3 regions of the Rahnella perminowiae genome follow, and region 2 is predicted to be linked to each of the others. Evidence: predicted binding sites of a transcription regulator. Region 2 holds the regulator's gene; each other region holds the start of a gene.
The links. The regulator CRP, encoded in region 2, controls carbon source genes, mostly activating them, when cyclic AMP is high. The targets are predictions, from matches to a motif close to ATGTGANNNNNNTCACAT.
Positions count from the first base shown of each region.

Region 1: J1781_RS03500 (2-hydroxycarboxylate transporter family protein) is a predicted target of CRP. The motif match lies at 1,827-1,844, and genes of this name have one in related genera.
Region 3: garD (galactarate dehydratase) is a predicted target of CRP. The motif match lies at 4,170-4,187, and genes of this name have one in related genera.

Region 1 is NZ_JAFMOT010000153.1:22,559-30,074, reverse strand. Features, by position in the region: gene J1781_RS03505 (ATP-binding protein) at 1-1,596, opposite strand, end outside; gene J1781_RS03500 (2-hydroxycarboxylate transporter family protein) at 1,916-3,271, shown strand; gene J1781_RS03495 (OmpH family outer membrane protein) at 3,658-4,209, shown strand; gene mgrA (L-glyceraldehyde 3-phosphate reductase) at 4,310-5,353, opposite strand; gene nrdF (class 1b ribonucleoside-diphosphate reductase subunit beta) at 5,568-6,551, opposite strand; gene nrdE (class 1b ribonucleoside-diphosphate reductase subunit alpha) at 6,572-7,516, opposite strand, start outside.
Region 2 is NZ_JAFMOT010000141.1:1,350-8,865, reverse strand. Features, by position in the region: gene kefG (glutathione-regulated potassium-efflux system ancillary protein KefG) at 1-107, opposite strand, end outside; gene J1781_RS01500 (ABC transporter ATP-binding protein) at 237-2,156, shown strand; gene J1781_RS01495 (LysE family translocator) at 2,211-2,813, opposite strand; gene J1781_RS01490 (hydrolase) at 2,914-3,909, shown strand; gene J1781_RS01485 (YheU family protein) at 3,906-4,151, shown strand; gene J1781_RS01480 (phosphoribulokinase) at 4,303-5,172, shown strand; gene J1781_RS01475 (OsmC family protein) at 5,176-5,583, opposite strand; gene crp (cAMP-activated global transcriptional regulator CRP) at 5,946-6,578, shown strand; gene J1781_RS01465 (YccS/YhfK family putative transporter) at 6,640-7,516, shown strand, end outside.
Region 3 is NZ_JAFMOT010000183.1:104,220-111,735, forward strand. Features, by position in the region: gene J1781_RS17760 (TRAP transporter substrate-binding protein) at 1-431, opposite strand, end outside; gene exbB (tol-pal system-associated acyl-CoA thioesterase) at 951-1,877, shown strand; gene exbD (TonB system transport protein ExbD) at 1,887-2,321, shown strand; gene garD (galactarate dehydratase) at 2,393-3,964, opposite strand; gene J1781_RS17780 (MFS transporter) at 4,515-5,861, shown strand; gene garL (2-dehydro-3-deoxyglucarate aldolase) at 5,924-6,694, shown strand; gene garR (2-hydroxy-3-oxopropionate reductase) at 6,705-7,516, shown strand, end outside.

The sequences.
Region 1 (7,516 bases), on a different contig from region 2:
TATCGTACCTTGCGGCGTGTTGTCTGATATTTCGATGCTACCACCCGCCTGACGGACATAACCGGCAACCAGATACAGGCCGATGCCATGTTCTGCACCCGTGGCGTCCTGTCCGCTGGAAGGCTTACTGGTGACGCCTTGTTCAAACAGGTGCGGTTTGAGCGCATCTTCCACACCGTTGCCCTGATCGGCGACTTCAATCAGCAGTTCCTGGTTTCTGTCGGAAATATACAATTCAACCGGTGCAGGCGGCGACAGCGCTTTCAGCGTGGCGTCCACGGCGTTATCGAGCAAGTTACCGACTACGGACATCAGCTCGGTTTCGCTAATGCCTGCCGGAATGCGGGTGAGCTGACAAGCCGGGTCGAAGCTCAGCCCGACGCCTTTTTCACGCGCGCTGACGTATTTCCCCAGCAGCAGGCCGCACAGCGCGGGTGAGGTAAAGCGCGCTGAGACGAAATCCAGCACCGCCTGTGCGCCTTCCGATTGCGCCTGTATATAGTGCATGGCGTCATCGTAACGCTGCATTTGCAACAAACCTGCCAGCGTGGCGGTCCAGTTGAGCTGTTCATGGCGCATGATGCGCAGATTATCAGCATAGCGTTTCACCTGACTCAACTGGCTGCTCAGCGTATTAATGTCATTTTTATCGCGGAAACTGAATACCCAGCCACTCTCTGCACCGGGTTCCAGTTCGATTGGCACGCGGTTGACGATCACCTGGCGCTGATTAAGTACCGTAATCTGATCATGTTGACTGTTATTTCCACTGACGCCGCTTTGCGTGAAGAATGCGGGAGGCGTCTGAAGCACCTCCGCCAGGGGTTTACCCAGCAGTTCGTTTTCGGGCCGGCGGATATCGAGCAATTCACGCGCAGCCCGGTTAATGGAAATCAGCTGCTTTTCAGCGTTAACCGCAAATACGCCTTCATACATGGCTTCCAGTAAAGCTTTTTGCTGGCGAACCAGCAGGGCGATATCTTTGGGTTCCAGCCAGAACATCTGTCTTTTAACGTTGCGGGTAAACATCCAGGAAAAGATAAACAACAATAATAAAAGCAGCAAACCGTATAAACCGGCCTGCGCCAGACGGCGGCCATTAATATTATCGATATATGAGGTGAGATAACCGACCGAAACAATCCCGATCACCTGGTTATTCGCATCCAGAATCGGGGCTTTGCTGCGTAATGAAACGCCAATGCCGCCCTGACGCACAGAAATAATGGTTTTACCGGCCAGTACACCGGCGTTATCACCGCCGATCATCGGCAGGTCTACGCGATCCGGCGATTCGGAATGATAAAGATGCAGCTCGCGGGTGTCGCCGATGACGATATAACTGGCGTCACTTTTATCGCGTAATGGCTGGATAAGCTGCGCGATGCCGGAAATATCCCGCGCCTTAACTTTCTGCGCCAGCCCTGGCATCAGCGCAATCTCGCTGGCCTGAACCCGGGCACGCTGACCGAGATCATGATGCAACTGGCGGTCGATAATATGAAATAAAATCGCCCCCAGCAGTGCCAGCAACACGCAGGAAAATACCACCAGAGATAAAAAGAGTTTTACCTGAAAAGGTAATCTGAATTTCATACGACCTGCTGCAAGGCGAACTTAAAACATACATTGAATAAGCCTATCACGGCAAAATGTGAGCCGTAATCGCAGAGAAGCAGAGTTGTGAACAGGAGATTAAAATGGCGATGATTTCACACAGTAATGACAGGGTTAAAGGTGGGTTTTACTACTAATCTTATAATCCTTATAAAGCAAGGTGCATTAACACCATAAACACCATAACAACCTTTATCCCTGCGATTTTAATTTGAACAACCTCACATCCGGCTGACCGGTCGTTTTCATATGCTCAGACCATCAATAAGAAAAGACTTCCGAAGAAAGAGGCAATGTCATGAGCACAACCGACGATTCCTACATCGCTGTCAAAGAAACGAAAACCTCCGGCCTTTCAGCCAGACAAAAATGGTGGCACATTCTTGATAACTACAAAATAGGCATCATCCCGCTGCCATTTTTTCTGCTGGCGGGCGTACTGATCCTGCTTGACTGCCTGAACGGCAAGTTGCCGAGCGACATCGTGGTGATGGTCGCCACGCTGGCCTTCTTCGGCTTTGCCTGCGGTGAGTTCGGTAAACGCTTACCTGTGGTAGGGAAACTGGGGGCCGCGGCGATTTGTGCCACGTTTATTCCTTCGGCGATGGTGCATTATGGTCTGCTGCCGGATGTTGTTGTTGACTCCACGGTCAAATTTTATAAATCCACCAATATTCTCTACCTCTATATTTGCTGCATTATTGTCGGCAGCATCATGAGCATGAATCGTCAGGTGTTGATTCAGGGCTTTATGCGTATTTTTGTGCCGATGCTGTGCGGCGAAGTTGTCGGGATGATCGCCGGTATGGCGATGGGCACGGTTTTAGGTTTACCGCCGGTGCAAACCTTCTTTTTCCTGATCCTGCCAATCATGGCCGGTGGTGTAGGAGAAGGCGCAATCCCGCTGTCGATGGGTTACGCGACCATCCTGCATATGGAGCAAGGTGTGGCGCTTGGGCGCATTCTGCCGATTGTTATGCTTGGCGGTCTGACGGCCATTGTGCTGGCGGGTGTGCTGAATCAGCTGGGGAAACGTTATCCACATCTGACGGGTGAAGGCCAGCTGATGCCGTCGGGCAACGGCAAGATGGGCAGCGGTACTGAGGAATTTAACGGTAACCCGGGCGTCAATGCGCTGGCCTGTGGCGCACTGCTGGCGATCCTGTTGTACATGGTCGGAATGCTGGGCCAGAAATGGATTGGCCTGCCGGCGCCCGTGGGCATGCTGTTTGCGGCGGTGCTGGTGAAACTGGCTAACGGCGTTTCGCCGACTATTCAGCACGGTTCAATGACGGTGTATAAATTCTTCCGTACGGCGGTAACTTATCCGGTGTTATTCGCGGTAGGGGTGGCCATTACGCCTTGGCAGGAGCTGATCAACGCTTTCACTATTCAGAACCTGCTGGTGATTGTGACCACCGTAATGGCGCTGGTCGGCACCGGCTTTTATGTGGGTAAGAAAATCGGCATGCACCCTATCGATGTGGCGATCGTCTCCTGCTGTCAGAGCGGGCAGGGCGGCACCGGTGACGTGGCAATTCTGACATCCGGTAACCGCATGACGCTGATGCCCTTCGCGCAAATTGCTACCCGCATAGGCGGCGCAATTAACGTATCTGTCGGATTATTCGTGCTGGCGAAATTCTTCGCATAACATCTTCCCCCCTTCAGCCGAAGGGGGACACAGAGAACGCCCCTGCGTCTGTTTTTAGACACATTGCGGGGGTATTTTTCCGATGAAATAATCCTCCGCATGTCCCGTATTAACGCGCTTATTCAGCCTTAATGCTTCTTATTCCCTTTTAATTGAGTGCCGATGTCTTCTCCTTTCCTATACAAAAGGGATTTTCCTACCCGGGGAGGAATAAGCACTTCCAAAATGCTGATCGATATAAGAAGCTTTTATTAATCTTATGAATTTTCAGGATTAAGCTTTCGATTAACGAATGCTTTAGAATTCATTAATTAGAATTGTTCGATTAATTATGGATAATAATTTTTCATTTCTTATTTAATATAGCAATTCAAATTAGGATTTTTATGAATTCAGTCATTAATCGTCGTTTCAGCAAAGCGCTTGCTTTAGCCATTCTTGCAGGAAGCTTGCTTTCCGGGTGTGATTCACAAACTGGTGGGGAAAAGGAAGTGAAATTCGTAAACATTCAACAAGTGGTCGATGAATCTGGTCTTGCTACCCAACAAAAAACCCATCTCGAAGCGGTTTACAAGAGCCTTCAGGGCACGGCTAAACAAGCGGAAGAACTTTATAAAACCATGACACCGGAAAAAGCAGCCCAGGTTCGTCAGGCTGATGCTAAAGCTCTGGATGCCCAATGGCAGGTACAGCTGCAAGCGGCGCGTCAGGTTGTTGCAGATCAGGTTAAAAAGTCGGCTGAACAATACCGTGTTGCCCATAAGATCGATGTTATCTTCCCTGTCCAAACGACGGTAAGTTATTCGAAAGATCTGGATATCAGTAAAGAGTTAGCGGCTCAGTTGAAAAATGAAAAAGTGACTTTTGCCGAAATGCCTAAACTGATGCCGAAAGTGGCACCGCAGCCGACGGTTAAAACACCGGAAGCCAAAAAATAATCTCATTGTTATTCGTTAACCCGTATTCATTTAAAACCCCCCGGCATCTGAATTAACACTTTAATTTTAGTGTTAATTCAGAATGCTGATCTTTATAACACTACTTATCTGACGAAGCCTGCCAAAGATTCAGCTCACCATCCGCCACATGCTTATCGATCGTCGCCAGTTCTTGAGCGGTGAAGCGCAGATTGTTCAGCGCTTGCACATTTTCATCCAGTTGCTCCGGGCGGCTGGCACCAATCAGCACCGACGTTACCCGATCATCTTTCAGCAGCCAGCTCAGCGCCATTTGTGCCATGGTCTGTCCGCGCTGTTGCGCCATGTCATTGAGCAACCGCAGACTGTTCAGGTTCTCTTCTGACAGCATATTGGCATTCAGACCGCGTACTTTATTGCCTTCCACCTGCATGCGTGAACCGTCCGGAATACCCTGAAGATATTTACCGGTCAGCAGCCCCTGCGCCAGAGGGGTAAACGCGATACAGCCTGTGCCATTTTGCTCCAGCGTATTCAGTAACCCGCTCTTGTCTACCCAGCGGTTTAGCAGATTGTAGGACGGCTGATGGATAAGCAGCGGCACTTTCAGCTCGCGTAACAGTTCCGCCATTTTCTGCGTACGTTCCGGCGAATATGAAGAAATTCCGACGTACAGCGCCTTGCCGCTTTGCACCGCATAAGCCAGCGCCGCGGCAGTTTCTTCCATCGGTGTTGCTTCATCCACACGGTGCGAATAGAAGATATCAACGTAATCCAGCCCCATACGTTGCAGGCTCTGATCCAGACTGGCGAGCAGATATTTGCGCGAGCCGCCGGAACCGTACGGCCCCGGCCACATGTCGTAACCTGCTTTGGTGGAGATGATCAGTTCATCGCGATATGGCGCGAAATCCTGTTTCAGCAAGCGGCCAAAATTTTCTTCCGCCGAGCCCGGTGGCGGGCCGTAGTTATTCGCCAGATCAAAATGGGTAATGCCTAAATCGAAGGCTTTTTGCAGCAAGGCCCGCTGGGATTCCAGCGGGCTGACATGGCCAAAGCTGTGCCACAGGCCAAGAGAAAGAGCGGGGAGTTTTAAACCGCTCTGGCCGCAGCGACGGAATTGCATGGTTTCATAGCGGGAAGGGGAAGCCGTATAAGGCGTCATGATGTTTCCTTTTTCTGATCGCGTAGGGTTTTGAAACACTGTTTCTATACTAGCGCGGGGAAAAATAACGGCAACATCAGAAAGTGGGTTTTAGCGCCCTCCCCTGCGAAGGGGAGGGCCAATGGCCACTGAGTCGCTGACCCACACCCCATCCCCACCTTCCCCTCGTGAGAGGGGAAGGAGCACAAGCAAACCTTGCTCATCTCGAGGAGAATCAGAAATCCCAGTCCTCGTCTTCGGTGTTGACGGCTTTGCCGATCACATACGACGATCCGGAGCCTGAGAAGAAGTCATGGTTTTCGTCGGCGTTTGGCGATAAGGCGGAGAGGATCGCCGGATTGACGTCGGCCATGCTGGCAGGGAACAGGGCTTCGTAGCCGAGATTCATCAGCGCTTTGTTGGCGTTGTAGTGCAGAAATTTCTTCACGTCTTCGCTCCAGCCTACGCCGTCGTAAAGTTCTTCGGTGTAGCGGATCTCGTTGTCATACAAATCCTGAATCAGATCGAAAGTCTGCTCCTTAATCTGACGTTGCCGTTCTGCGCTTTCCAGCGCCAGGGCTTTCTGGAACTTATAACCGATATAGTAACCGTGAACCGCTTCATCACGAATGATAAGACGGATCAGATCGGCGGTATTGGTCAGCTTGGCGCGGCTTGACCAGTACATTGGCAGATAGAAACCGGAATAGAACAGAAAGGATTCAAGGAACACGCTGGCAACTTTCTTCATCAGCGGATCTTCACCGTCGTAATACGACAAAATGATTGCAGCCTTGTTTTGCAGCACGACGTTTTCCTCACTCCAGCGGTAGGCTTCATCCACGTCAACGGTGGCGCACAGCGTCGAAAAAATCGAACTGTAAGAACGCGCATGCACTGCTTCCATAAAGCAGATATTCGAGTAAACCGCTTCTTCGTGTGGCGTCACCGCATCCTTCATCAGCGTGGGTGCGCCAGCCACGTTCTGGACCGTATCCAGCAGCGTCAGGCCAGTAAATACGCGGATCGTCAGCTGTTTCTCTTGTGCGCTGAGCGTCGCCCAGGAGGGAATATCATTCGACAACGGCACCTTTTCCGGCAACCAGAAGTTCGACGTCAGGCGGTTCCATACTTCCAGATCTTTATCATCCTGGATTTTGTTCCAGTTGATGGCTTTGCTGACCGGTTGTGGCACTAACAATTGTTTTACTGCGCTCATTTTTAAATCCTTTCAATCGGTTACAGCGTGCAGGAAACACAGCCCTGAACTTCGGTGCCTTCCAGCGCCATCTGGCGCAGACGGATGTAATAAATGGTTTTGATGCCTTTACGCCAGGCATAAATCTGCGCTTTGTTGATGTCGCGTGTGGTGGCGGTATCGCGGAAGAAAAGTGTCAGCGACAGCCCCTGATCGACGTGCTGCGTGGCCTCGGCGTAGGTATCAATAATTTTTTCCGGACCGATTTCGTACGCATCCTGGTAATAATCCAGATTGTCATTGGTCATAAACGCCGCCGGATAATACACACGGCCAATTTTGCCCTCTTTGCGGATTTCCACGCGGGACACAATCGGGTGAATACTTGATGTCGAATTATTGATGTAAGAAATAGAACCGGTTGGCGGCACCGCCTGTAAATTCTGGTTATACAGGCCATGCTGCATGACGGAGGTTTTCAGCGCCGCCCAGTCAGCGGTCGTCGGAATGGCAATTCCGGCGTCTGCAAACAGTTCGCGCACGCGCGCTGTTTTCGGCTGCCATTTCTCAGCCTGCGCCTCATCGACATATTTGTCGAAATAGCTGCCGCTGGCGTAAGTGGAATCGCTGAAGCCTTTAAACGACTGCCGGCGTTCGATGGCGATCTGGTTTGATGCGCGGATTGCGTGGAACGCCACGGCGCAAAAATAGATGTTGGTGAAATCCAGACCTTCTGCCGAGCCGTAGTAAATACGCTCACGGCACAAATAACCGTGCAAATTCATCTGGCCGAGGCCGATGGCATGCGAATCCTGATTCCCCTGATCGATAGACGGTACTGAGCGGATGTGGCTCATGTCAGACACCGCCGTCAGCGCACGAACCGCCATTTCTACGGTATTGCCGAAATCCGGCGAATCCATCGCCGAGGCGATGTTCAGCGAACCGAGGTTACAGGAAATGTCTTTACCAATCTCCTGATACGA
Region 2 (7,516 bases):
GTGACATGTTCAAGCTGCTGTGCCTGCTGTAACAAAACGCGGTTGGCGACTGAATCGGGTGATTCCGGGTGGGCGTAAAGCAGCAAAACCTTTGGTGGCTGCGACATCAATACCTCCAAAGCGTCGTCAGGGTGCGGTTTTTCCGTTACCATGCTTCGCAAAGACAAAATGGGACGCGATACGTCTTGTTTAAATCATTATCATGACAATTTAACATACTCTCAACACGGCGCTTTATGATTGTTTTCTCCTCCTTACAAATCCGACGCGGCACTAACGTGCTGCTGGACAACGCGTCTGCGACCATCAATCCCGGCCAGAAAGTCGGGCTGGTGGGCAAAAATGGCTGCGGTAAATCCACCCTGATTTCACTGCTTAAAGGTGAAATGAGCGCCGACGCAGGCAACCTGACTTTTCCGTCCAACTGGGCACTGGCCTGGGTCAATCAGGAAACACCGGCTCTGGACGAGCCTGCAATAGAGTATGTTATCGACGGTGACCGCGAATTCCGTCAGTTGGAAGCACAATTACAGCACGCCAACGACCGCGATGACGGCCACGCCATCGCCACGCTGCACGGTAAACTTGATGCAATTAACGCCTGGACCATTCCGGCGCGTGCGGCGAGCCTGCTCAGCGGGTTGGGATTTACGCAGAATCAGTTACAGCAGCCGGTCAAATCCTTCTCCGGCGGCTGGCGCATGCGTCTCAACCTTGCGCAGGCGCTGATTTGTCGTTCCGATTTACTGCTGCTTGACGAACCGACCAACCACCTGGATTTAGACGCGGTGATCTGGCTTGAAAAGTGGCTGAAAAGCTACACCGGCACGCTGGTGCTGATTTCTCATGACCGTGATTTTCTGGATCCTATTGTCGATAAAATACTGCATATCGAACAGCAGACGCTGAACGAATACACCGGTAACTACTCGTCTTTCGAACGCCAGCGTGCGACCAAACTGTCGCAACAGCAGGCTTTGTTTGAAAGTCAGCAGGAAAAAGTGGCGCATCTGCAAAGTTATATCGATCGTTTCCGGGCGCAGGCGACCAAAGCCAAACAGGCGCAGAGCCGTATTAAAATGCTGGAGCGCATGGAGCTGATAGCCCCGGCGCACGTAGACAATCCTTTTCATTTTAGCTTCCGCTCACCGGAAAGCTTGCCCGATCCGCTGCTGCGGATGGAAAAGGTCAGCGCCGGTTATGGCGACACCACGATTCTGGAGTCGATCAAACTGAATCTGGTGCCGGGTTCACGTATCGGTTTACTCGGCCGTAACGGTGCAGGTAAATCGACGCTTATCAAACTGCTGGCCGGAACCATGCCGCCGCTTCACGGGGACATTGGGCTGGCGAAAGGCGTCAAACTCGGTTATTTCGCTCAGCATCAGCTGGAGTTCCTGCGCGCAGAAGATTCGCCGCTGCAACATCTGGTGCGTCTGGCGAATAAAGAAACCGAACAGCAATTGCGCGATTATCTCGGCGGATTTGGTTTCCACGGCGATAAAGTGACGGATCCTACCGGGCGGTTCTCCGGCGGTGAAAAAGCGCGCCTGGTGCTGGCGCTGATTGTCTGGCAGCGCCCTAACCTGCTGCTGCTTGATGAACCGACCAACCACCTGGATCTCGACATGCGTCAGGCACTGACCGAAGCGCTGATCGACTTTGAGGGTGCGATGGTTGTCGTGTCGCATGACCGCCACTTATTGCGTTCCACTACTGACGATTTGTATCTGGTACACGGCGGCAAAGTGGAACAGTTCGACGGCGATCTGGAAGATTATCAGCAATGGCTGGTGGACATTCAGCGTCAGGAAAGCCAGCAGGATGCACCGGCTAAAGACGGCGGCGTTAACAGTGCGCAATCGCGTAAAGATCAGAAACGTCGCGAAGCCGATTTCCGCAACCAGACTCAGCCACTGCGCAAGCAAATCACCAGGCTGGAAGCACAGATGGAGAAACTGGGTACCGAACTGGCAGCAATTGAAGCCCGTCTGGCCGACTCCGCCATTTATGACATCAGCCGTAAGGCCGATCTCACGGAGTGTCTGCAACAGCAGACCAAAGTGAAAGGTGCGCTGGAAGAGACTGAAATGACCTGGCTCGATGCCCAGGAACAACTGGAAGAAATGTCTAAAACTTTTGATATCGACAGCTGATCGTATGCTCACAAACGGGAAAGGAGCCGTGATGGCTCCTTTTTTGTCTGTAAATTAATGCCAGATTAACAGCACACAGGCGGCGGTCAGAATACCCATCGCAATGTTAAAAGTGTACCACGCACGCTTGCTGCGCAGCAGGCGACCAATCACCGTGCCGAAGCCAAGCCAGATAATGCCCGATACCAGGTTCACCAGGAACATCCCAAGGCTGATACCGGCAATCGAAGGATTATAGGCGGCGCCCGCCAGACTGAAGCTCGCGACCGCACCCAGTCCCATCAGCCAGGCTTTCGGATTAAGAAATTGCAGCAACCAGCCCTGATACAAACGGATCGGTTTTGGCGGCGGCGCACCGGTTTCCAGTTTTTCATAGGCAGACGTTGCAATCTTCCACGCCAGCCACAGCAGATACAGGCTACCGGCGATTTTGAGAAACAGGTGTAACGCAGGATAAATCGTGATGAGACCGCCGACACCAAAGGCCACCAGCAGCAAAATACTTTGCATACCAAGCATAATGCCGACCATCAGCCAAAGTGAACGGAAGAACCCAAAGTTAGCGCCAGACGTGGTGAGTAACATATTGTTCGGGCCGGGGGTAATGGCGGCGACCCATAAAAATCCAAGCATCGATAAAAATAAACCAGGTTCCATTTAATTTGGGTTCTCCGACCCGAAAGATGTGCGATAGCATTGAAGCTAACAGCGTGATATTGATCGCACAAGAGCCTCTTAAGAGAAATTTATTCATCTTATGGTTGAAACCTTTCGCCCCTTACGCGGGGCCAGTAATCCGCACCTCCAGACGCTGTTACCGCGACTGATAAGACGGCATGCAACACTTAAACCTCACTGGCAAAGGCTGGATACGCCGGACGGCGATTTTCTGGATTTAGCCTGGAGTGAAGATCCGGCACAGGCGCGACATAAACCTCGCATGATCCTGTTTCACGGCCTGGAAGGCAGCTTTTACAGCCCGTATGCGCACGGCTTATTGCAGGCGTGGAAAGACAAAGGCTGGCTTGGTGTGGTCATGCATTTCCGCGGATGCGGCGGTGAACCTAATAAGCTGCTGCGTATTTATCATTCCGGTGAAACCGAAGATGCCCGCTTTTTCATTCACTGGCTCAATGAGACCTATGGCGAAGTCCCGACCGGCGCGGTAGGTGTGTCACTCGGCGGCAATATGTTGACATGTTATCTCGGGCAGGAAGGCGAAAATTGTACGCTGAGCGCCGCCGTGGTGGTCTCCGCACCGCTGATGCTGGAACCTTGCGCTTACCGGCTGGAACGCGGTTCATCACGGATTTATCAGCACTATCTGCTCGGTCAGCTCAAAGGCAATGCCTCGCGTAAGCTGGCAAAATACCCTGGGACATTGCCCGTCACGCTGGCGCAACTGAAAGCCATGCGTCGTCTTCGTGAATTTGACGATGCCATTACCTCAAAAGCGCACGGATTTACCGACGCGCTGGATTATTACCGCCGGTGCAGCGGTCTGCCGTTACTGGCACAGGTCAGAACCCCCCTGCTGATTATCCACGCCAAAGACGATCCGTTTATGACACCCGACGTCATCCCGAAAGCAGAAGATTTACCGGATTGCGTGGAATATCAGTTAACGGAACATGGCGGACATGTCGGCTTTGTGTCCGGCAGCTTACGTAACCCCCAAATGTGGCTGGAACAACGCATTCCGGCCTGGATCGCCCCCTATTTAGAAAATAAGACTAAGGAAAAAACAGAGTGATTATTCCCTGGCAGGAACTGGATCCTGAACTGCTCACCAGCGTGGTGGAATCCTTCGTATTGCGCGAAGGCACCGATTACGGCGAGCAGGAAAGATCGCTGGAACAAAAAGTCGATGACGTGAAACGTCAGCTGAAAAGCGGTGATATTGTACTGGTATGGTCAGAGTTGCATGAAACGCTGAATATTATGCCACGCGGTCAGTTCCGCGCCGGGCAGGAAGAAGTGCCGCAGGACGGGTAGAGCCGCTCGAAAGCAGGTTGTGACAACCTGTCACTTCGCGAATAAATATGGTAACAATAGGCTTAATTATGCGCAGCACGGCACTACATTTTCAACCACAGAAAAGACCGCGTCACGCCAGCCTGTATCCCCTTTCTGGAGAAAAGCATTTATGTCAGCCAAACATCCTGTTATTGCCGTTACCGGTTCGAGCGGTGCAGGCACCACGACCACCAGCGTGGCGTTTCGTAAAATATTTCAACAGCTTGGCTTACGTGCTGCGGAGCTGGAAGGCGACAGTTTTCACCATTTCACCCGTCCTGAAATGGATGCCGCGATCCGTAAGGCACGCGATCTCGGGCGGCACATCAGTTATTTCGGGCCGGAAGCCAATGACTTTGGTTTGCTGGAAAAAAGCTTTATCGAATATGGCAAAACCGGCACCGGCCGTTCACGTAAGTATTTGCATACTTATGACGAAGCGGTTCCCTATAATCAGGTGCCGGGCACGTTTACGCCATGGCAGGCGTTGCCGGAACCAACGGATATCTTATTCTATGAAGGCCTGCACGGCGGTGTAGTGACAGACAAAATTGATGTCGCCGCCCAGGTCGATTTGCTGGTCGGCGTTGTGCCTATCGTTAACCTGGAGTGGATCCAGAAACTGGTGCGCGATACCGGGGAGCGTGGCCATTCACGTGAAGCAGTGATGGATTCCGTCGTGCGTTCGATGGATGATTATATCAGCTACATTACGCCGCAGTTTTCCCGCACCCACATCAACTTCCAGCGTGTGCCGACTATCGACACCTCAAACCCGTTCGCAGCAAAAGCCATTCCGTCACTGGATGAAAGCTTTGTGGTGATCCATTTCCAGGGACTGGACGACATCGATTTCCCCTATCTGCTGGCAATGTTGCAGGGGTCATTTATCTCGCACATCAAAACGCTGGTGGTACCAGGTGGGAAAATGGGGCTGGCGATGGAGCTGATCATGGCGCCACTGGTGCAGCGCCTGATGGAAGGTAAGAAAATCGAGTAAACTTTATTCCGCAGCAATCACTTCAAAGCTGTGGGTGATGGTGGCCGCTTTACCCAACATCAGAGACACTGAACAGTATTTTTCGGCAGACAGGCTGACCGCACGTTCAACAATCTTATCGCTCAGATCCTTACCGGTGACGATAAAATGCAGATTGATATGCGTGAACAGACGCGGCGCTTCTTCGCGGCGTTGTGAAGTCAGCTTCACTTCACAATCACGCACGTCATTACGGCCTTTCTGTAAAATAGATACCACGTCAATTGCACTGCAGCCGCCTGCGGACATCAGTAACATTTCCATCGGGCTTGGGGCTTTATCGCCCGCGTTACCATCCATTGAAATCTGATGACCCGACGCTGACTCACCTAAAAAGGTCAGCCCTTCAACCCATTTGACACGTGCGTGCATGAACTATTCTCCCGGTGAATAAACTTTTAGAAATCTGCTCTCAGAGTACCCTTTAGACCAAAATCTGGCAACGTAACCCGATCGCCATCATGCTGAAGCGAGACAACAGAAGACAGCATCTCAAACCTGTGCTACAAACAAAGCCGAAACATACTTTCCAGTAAATTGCGGTGACGGTTTTTGCGGTTTAAGAACAGAACCCACGGTGTTAACAGCAATAAACAGGCTGTTGCACTCCGACATCCGCTTGCAGCATTTCTGGGGAGTTATATGCTGAAAGGGCGCTTTGGATTTGAAGTGCCATACAGGGAACTCTGAGCCCTGTGATTTTGGGCAGCGATAACAACAGAGGATAATAGCTAATGGTTCTCGGCAAGCCACAAACAGACCCGACTCTTGAATGGTTCCTGTCTCACTGTCATATACATAAGTATCCTTCTAAAAGTACGCTGATTCACCAGGGTGAAAAAGCCGAAACGCTTTACTACATCGTGAAAGGGTCAGTTGCTGTCCTGATTAAAGATGAAGAAGGCAAGGAAATGATACTGTCCTACCTTAACCAAGGTGACTTCATCGGTGAGCTGGGACTCTTCGAAGAAGGTCAGGAACGTAGTGCCTGGGTACGTGCTAAAACTGCCTGTGAAGTGGCTGAAATTTCGTATAAAAAGTTCCGCCAGCTGATTCAGGTTAACCCGGATATTCTGATGCGTCTCTCCGCGCAGATGGCCAACCGTCTGCAAGTGACGTCAGAGAAAGTCGGCAACCTTGCCTTCCTCGACGTAACCGGTCGTATCGCTCAAACGTTGCTCAACCTGGCTAAACAGCCTGATGCAATGACCCATCCGGACGGGATGCAAATCAAGATTACCCGTCAGGAAATTGGCCAAATCGTCGGTTGTTCACGTGAAACAGTCGGACGAATCCTCAAAATGCTGGAAGATCAGAGCCTGATCTCCGCACACGGGAAAACGATTGTCGTTTACGGCACACGTTAATCCCTCGAAAATTGGCGCGGCAGAATACTGTCGCGCCTTTTTTATGGGCTAAGCTTTACCCATGACGTTATGGCGAAAACTGTTTTACCATCCTGAAGTGAATTACGCGCTGCGCCAGACGCTGGTGTTGTGCCTGCCTGTTGGCATTTGCTGGCTGTTTGGCAACTTGCAAATGGGTCTGCTGTTTTCCCTCTGCCCGGCCTGCTGTAACATCGCCGGTCTGGATACCCCGCACAAACGCTTTTTCAAACGTCTGATCGTCGGCGGTTCACTGTTTGCCGTGAGCAGCATTCTGCTGCAACTGATGCTGGAAAACTGGCACGTTCCGCTGCCGCTGATCATGCTATCACTGGCGTTATTGCTCGGCGTTACCGGTGAAATCAGCCCGTTACATGCGCGCCTGTTACCCGGCGCGCTGGTAGCCACTATTTTCACACTGAGTATGGTCGGCGTGCGCCCGATGTGGCAGGCACCGGTGCTGTTCGCAGCAGGCACAGCCTGGTACGGGGTGTTTAACTGGGTGTGGTTTCGTATTTCGCAAGAACAGCCTATGCGCGAAACGCTCAGCCAGCTTTATCTGCAACTCGCGGATTATTTCGAGGCCAAGTACAGTCTGCTGACGCAACATACCGATCCCGAGACGGCGTTGCCGCCATTACTTACCCGTCAGCAGCAGGTTATCGATCTGATTGCCCTGCTTTATCAGCAATTACACATGCTGCCACAACACGGACATCATCATCACCATAAGCGACTGTTTCAGCTTTTTCAGGTTGCTCTCGATTTGCAGGAGCACATTACCGTCAGCCTGCATCAGCCGGAGGAAGTACAGAAACTGGTTGAGGAAAGCCATGCAGAAGCGGTAATCCGCCGCAATGCGCAGGTGATTTCCACCCGTCTTCGGGTGATTGCCGGCGATATTCTTTATCACCGTTTAT
Region 3 (7,516 bases), on a different contig from region 2:
CCAAGAAAGACCAGCCGTGAATTCGGGTTGTTAGTGATCTTATCGCCGATCTCTTTACCGATCTGACCGTCGAGTACTTTATGCATATGATTTTCGTCGCGGAAAATGTAGGGCAGGGTGAAAACATTAATTTCCGGCAAAATCGAGGCAACCGGTGTCATCGACACACGGATAATATCCAGCGCACCAAGCTGTGCCTGTTCAATTTCCTGCTTTTCATCACCCAGTACGCCACCCGGGAACGTTTTAATCTCGAGGCGTCCGTCCGTTTGCTTTTGCAGTTTTTCGCCCATGTGCTGGACAGCGACTACGTTGGGATAGCCTTGCGGATGTACATCAGCGGCTTTGAGCGTTTGTGCTGCCACGCCATGGGTAAATAAGAGGGTCGCGGAACTCAGGCAAAGGCTGAGAAGTGCTTTTTGCATTTTCATCAGTTTGTCTCCAGGGTACTCAGTAAGGGAAAGATAAATGAGAGCAAGCGTCGAACACGGTGTACCCGGGGGTGCAACCTGTCCATGTTAAAAATGACTAAATAAGCTTATAAATTAAAAGGATACATAGGGTGCCGGTGTGTGGTCTTCCCCAGTAGAAGCACATTACCTTATTTTTTATTGCGCGGTATTTGAGCGTTATCACAAACTTATAACAAATATAAAAAGCCGTTGCTTAATATTTAAAACATTGTTTTGACTTGGTAATAAGCGTCAGATGATTGATTAATGGTGTAATTCTTCCGGGAAATGTGACGGAGATTAAATTGTTCATCCTTTGTGCAAAAAGGAAAAACCTTGTGATCAGTCAATGACACGCAGGTCGCCAGGCGGGATAATGTAAATAATAATGAGAACGACTATCAATTAGGTGTTTTTTTTTGATATCATCCGACTTATTCATTCTTTCTACATACTGATTCTGGCTGGAGGCGACGCGTGAAAACGGCTCGCAATAAGATGAAAGAGGCGACCTCATTACTGATGTCGTTAATGTTGGTTGCTGGCCTGAGTGGCAACGCGATGGCGGCACCGGCGACGCCGGCTGGACAAGCCGTCAGTTCTGCTGCAACTCAACCTGCAACGGCGGATACCCCAGCACCGGCAACCCGTGACGCAACGGCGGCTCCGGTGATGCAACCCGCACCAACGGATACCGCACCTGTCATTCCAACCGATTTGTCTGTTATGGGCATGTACCATCATGCTGATGTGGTGGTGAAAACCGTCATGATCGGTCTGTTGCTGGCTTCTGTGGTCACCTGGGCGTTGTTATTCAGCAAGGGGGCAGACGTTTTCACCGGCAAACGCCGTATGCGCCGTGAATTTGACGCGTTGTCTTCTGTTCGTACACTGGATGAAGCTGCCGAGCAGGCTGAAAGTTTTGCCGCCAGCAGCATCAGCGCGCAGATGATCCGTGATGCCCAAAACGAGCTTGAACTCTCTGCAGGATCAACTGACAACAACGGTATTAAGGAGCGGACGGGTTTCCGCCTTGAGCGCCGCGTCAGCGCTGCCGGCCGCCACATGGGCCGTGGCAATGGTATTCTGGCGACCATCGGGGCAATCTCTCCGTTCGTCGGCCTGTTCGGTACTGTATGGGGCATCATGAACAGTTTCATCGGTATCGCACAGACGCAGACCACCAATCTGGCGGTCGTGGCACCGGGTATTGCCGAAGCCTTACTGGCGACGGCTGTGGGCCTGATTGCGGCCATCCCTGCGGTGGTGATCTACAATATTTTCGCCCGTACTATCACCTCTTATCGTCATCAGGTCGGCGATGTGGCGGCGCAGATAATCCTGTTACAGGGCCGTGATTTGGATCTGGCTGCCAGCAAAAGCAATACGCCACGCGGTCAGACAGGTCAGTTACGTGTAGGGTAAGAACAGATTATGGCTATTCGGTTAAACGATGATATCGACGAAAGTGGTGAAATGCATGACATCAACGTCACGCCTTTTATCGACGTCATGCTGGTATTGCTGATCATTTTCATGGTGGCAGCGCCGCTGGCTACCGTAGATGTGCGGGTAGATTTACCGGCTTCGACGGCAAAACAACAGCCGCGTCCGGAGAAACCGATTTTCCTGTCGGTAAAAGCTGATAAGCAACTGTTTCTCGGTGATATACCGGTCAACAGCAGTAATCTGACCGCCATGCTGGATGAGCGTACTCAGGGCAATAAACAGAGTACGATTTTCTTCCGTGCGGATAAGAGTGTGGATTACGAAACGCTGATGAGCGTGATGGATAACCTGCGTAAAGCCGGTTATCTGAAAGTCGGGCTGGTCGGTGCAGAACAAGCCGGTGCCGCAGCGGCGCAGTAGGTTTTTCTTCAGTGCAGAAACATCAAAAGGCCAGCATTTGCTGGCCTTTGGTTTATCGGAGGATCGGTGACTCAGGTCACGGGGGCGGGGTTAAACACCGCCAGTGCATTGTGGATGCCCCAGGTATCTGACCAGGTTTTCTTGCGCCCGCTGGCGATGTCCAGAATGAAATGGAACAGTTCCCAGCCCACATCCTCAATAGTGGCATCACCCGTTGCGATTGTCCCGGCGTTGATGTCCATCAGGTCATGCCAGCGGTTTGCCAGTGTGGTGCGTGTGGCCATTTTAATCACAGGCACGGCGAGCAGACCGTATGGCGTACCGCGTCCGGTAGTGAATACCTGAACGGTAATACCCGAAGCCAACTGCTGGGTTCCGCAGACAAAATCACTGGCAGGTGTGGCGGCGTAAATCAGGCCTTTTTTGGTCGGACGCTGTCCGGGTGACAACACTTCAGAAATCGCACTGGTACCGGATTTAGCAATGGAGCCCAGCGCTTTTTCAACCACATTAGCCAGCCCCCCTTTTTTGTTGCCAGGAGACGGATTAGCGCTGCGGTCAGTCTGGCCCATCGACAAATAATTATCGTACCAGGCCATTTCTTCCAGCAGACGCTTACCCACGTCGACGTCCGCAGCGCGAGGCGTCAGCAAATGGATGGCGTCGCGTACTTCTGTCACTTCCGAGAACATCACCGTTGCGCCGCAGCGCACCAGAAGGTCTGATGCATAACCTACTGCCGGGTTGGCAGTTACGCCTGAGAAAGCATCACTGCCGCCACACTGCGTGCCCACCACCAGATCTGAAGCCGGGCAGGTTTCGCGCTGACGGCGGTTCAGGCGTTCCAGATGAAATTGTGCGACGGTCAGGATATCGTCCACCATCGACTGGAAACCGACATGCTGTTCATCCTGCAAACGGACGATATGCGTGTCGTCGAGGGAAATCGCCTGCACGTCCGGGGTACCTTCCAGCAGGCGCTCGGGTTGCAGCTTTTCACAGCCCAGACCGACCACCATCACTTCGCCGCCAAAGTTCGGGTTCAGCGCCAGATTGTGGATAGTGCGGATCGGCACTATCGCCGCAGGCGCATTAATCGCCACACCGCAGCCGTAAAGATGGTTCAACGCCACGACACCGTCGACATTGGGGAATTTAGGCAGTAAATCACGCTCAATGATTTTCACCACGTAGTCTACGACGCCCGCCACGCAGTGCACACTGGTCGTGATCCCCAGCAGGTTTTTGGTGCCGACGCTGCCGTCGGCATTACGGTAACCTTCAAAGGTATAACCTTCCAGCGGTGGCAGTTCCGGCGGTACACGGGTGGCCAGCGGCAGGCTGTCAAGTTCAGGCGCGACCGGTAATTCTACCAGTGATTCGTCGATCCATCCGCCCTGCGCAATATCCCGTACTGCATAACCAATGATTTCTCCGTAACGGATAATATCGCCGCCTTTGGCAATCGGCTCTAGTGCCACTTTATGGCCTTGCGGAATATGCTCAATTAATTCCAGACCATTAGCAAATCGGGTGCCGGCCTTTAAGCCGTTGTCATTCACAATAATTGCTACGTTATCGCTTTCATGAACTTTAATAAAAAGCGCTTCGGTAGCGTGTTCTTTATCTTTATTACGTGACATAACTGTCTCCGCGTTTATTAAACATCCCGGAATAATATATCCCGGTTAATTCTCTGAAGTTGACGCTCAATAAGACTCTTGTAAACATACTCGGGTAATACAGGATATGGAATCCATTATAAGGCAGTCTTCAGGGAACCTCATTGTGCAACTGACCAGCTTTTTGCCTGTTGGATGTCATTCTGTGTTGCAGGTGACAGAATCAATGTGATGCTAATCACCCTTTTGTTGGCGCGGTTATCGCCTTTGCACAATCTGTGAGTCTCCTCCCACACCGATGTGTGTATGCAAAAGAATAGTCACAATCAGCGGGGGTATTCTTGGGCGAATGCACAATGTTATTTTGGAACCTCTTTTTTATACTGTATTGGCCCTCTGAAGGTGATGTTGAAAGTAATACAGGTAAATGTCAGGCGATCATAAATAAAACGTTTGTTGCCTGTTTCGAATGAAGAAACTGTACGGCGAATAACCACAGGTGAATGCAAAACGTTATTTCGATAACGGTAATTTCCCTGAAATTTTTCGCATTATGATAATGAGGGTCACCATGAACATTGAATCTCAGTCCAGGACAGTCGTGCAAAGTAAGGTACGTACGCACATACGTTACTATATTTTGCTGATTATCTTTTTAATCACGGCGGTCAATTACGCTGACCGCGCAACGCTTTCTATCGCGGGTACTGAGGTCGCGCGTGAGCTGGGTCTGGATGCTGCCGACATGGGACAAATCTTTGCAGCATTCGGCTGGGCTTACCTGATTATGCAATTACCCGGCGGCTGGCTGCTGGACAGATTTGGCTCCAAAAGAGTGTATACCTACAGTTTGTTCTTCTGGTCGCTGTTCACCCTGTTGCAGGGGTTTGTGGGCTGGTTTCCGCTGGCTTACGGTGCACTGACACTGTTCATGCTGCGCTTCATGCTCGGCTTTTCAGAAGCGCCGTCTTTTCCGGCAAATGCCCGTATCGTGGCAGCCTGGTTTCCGACCACTGAACGCGGCACGGCTTCCGCAATTTTTAACTCCGCCCAGTATTTCTCCCTGGCACTGTTCTCACCGTTGCTGGGCTGGCTGACCTACGCCTGGGGCTGGGAACATGTTTTCATCGTCATGGGTGTGATTGGTTTTGTGCTGACACTGGTGTGGATCACATTCATTCACAACCCGCCGGAACATCCGCATATTTCTAAAAGCGAGCTGGAGTATCTGAAAGACGGCGGTGCGGTGGTGGACATCGACCACAAGAAAACCGGCAGCGCGCAAAGTGGTCCGAAATGGAGTTACGTCCGTCAGATGCTGAGCAGCCGCATGATGCTCGGGATCTTCTTCGGTCAGTACTTCATTAACAGCATTACGTGGTTCTTCCTGACCTGGTTCCCGATTTATCTGGTTCAGGAAAAGGGTATGTCTATTCTTAAAGTCGGGATGATTGCCGCCATCCCTGCGCTGTGTGGTTTTGCGGGCGGTGTGCTGGGTGGTGTGTTCTCGGATTTTCTGATCAGACGTGGTTACTCGCTGACCGTGGCCCGTAAAATTCCTATCGTACTGGGCATGTTATTAGCCACCAGCATCATCTTGTGCAATTACACCGACAATAATGCGCTGGTCGTTACCCTGATGGCGCTGGCCTTCTTCGGTAAAGGCTTCGGGGCGCTCGGCTGGCCGGTGATTGCCGATACCGCACCGAAAGAAGTCATCGGCTTGTGCGGCGGCATTTTCAACGTATTCGGTAATGTCGCCTCTATCGTGACGCCGCTGGTGATCGGCTACATCGTGAAAGGTCTGCACTCTTTCAATATGGCATTAATTTTTGTGGGCTGTTCAGCACTGATGGCAATGCTTTGCTATCTGCTGGTGGTCGGCGATATCAAACGGCTGGAACTTAAGAAACAGTAAATTGTGATGCGGGGCATTCCGGATATCCGGCTCTGCCCCTTTGATGAGGTCAGATATCAGATATGAGTAATCAAATGATTCCAAATCAGTTTCGTCAGGATTTGTTGCAAGGGAAAACCCTGATTGGATGTTGGTCAGCATTATCCAGCCCGATTTCAACCGAGGTGCTGGGTGTGGCGGGTTTTGACTGGCTGTTGCTTGATGGTGAGCATGCACCCAACGATGTCGGTACTTTTGTGCCGCAGCTGATGGCGCTGAAAGGCAGCCGCAGCGCACCGGTGGTCCGTCCGCAATTTAATGATCCGGTGGTGATTAAACGCCTGCTGGACATCGGTTTTTATAATTTTCTGATCCCGTTTGTAGAAACACAGGAACAGGCAGAACTGGCCGTAGCATCAACCCGTTATCCGCCCGCCGGGATCCGTGGCGTTTCCGTTTCACACCGCAGCAATATGTTCGGCACCGTGCCGGATTACTTCACCCGCATCAATGACAACATTGCGGTGATGGTGCAAATCGAAAGCCAGCAAGGCGTCGACAATCTGGATGCCATTGCTGCTGTTGATGGCATCGACGGCATTTTCGTCGGCCCGAGTGATCTGGCCGCCGGCATGGGACATCTTGGCAACGCCGGGCACCCGGACGTGCAGGCCGCTATCCGTCACATTTTTGCGCGTGCAAAAGCGCATGGCAAACCCAGCGGTATTCTGGCTCCGGTTGAAGCCGATGCCCGCCGTTATCTGGAATGGGGCGCGACCTTTGTGGCGGTCGGCAGTGATTTAGGCGTTTTCCGCGCAGGTACACAGGCGCTGTGCGATCGCTTCACCCAGTGATCTGCTCTCAATACATCATTATAAAGAGGATACCCGAATGAAAATTGGCTTTATCGGTTTAGGCATCATGGGCAAGCCTATGAGCAAAAATCTGCTGAAAGCAGGTTATGAGCTGGTCGTCATGGACCGCAATCTGGATAACGTAAGTGAAATCGTAAAACTCGGCGCAACTGCCGCCGACACGCCAAAAGCGGTTGCCGCCGTTTCCGATGTGATTATCACCATGTTGCCAAACTCACCGCAGGTGAGGGAAGTGGCGCTGGGTGAAAACGGTCTGATTGAGGGTGTGCGTCCGGGTAGCATTCTCATCGACATGAGTTCAATCGCCCCGCTGGCAAGCCGTGAAATCAGTGAAGCACTGGCCGCCAAACACATCGCGATGCTGGATGCTCCGGTCTCAGGCGGAGAACCTAAAGCCATCGACGGTACGCTGTCCGTAATGGTCGGCGGCGACAAAGCGGTGTTCGATAAATGCTATGAAATCATGAAGTCTATGGCCGGTTCCGTTGTGCATACCGGGGATATCGGTGCGGGCAACGTGACCAAACTGGCGAACCAGGTGATCGTGGCGCTGAACATTGCTGCGATGTCAGAAGCGCTGGTGCTGGCAACCAAAGCGGGCGTCGATCCGGATCTGGTTTTCCAGGCTATCCGTGGTGGTCTGGCGGGCAGTACCGTGCTGGAAGCGAAAGCGCCGATGGTGATGGATCGCAACTTCAAACCGGGCTTCCGTATTGATTTACACATCAAAGACTTAGCAAACGCACTTGATACCTCCCACAGCGTCGGCGCACAACTGCCTCTGACCTCGCTGGTCATGGA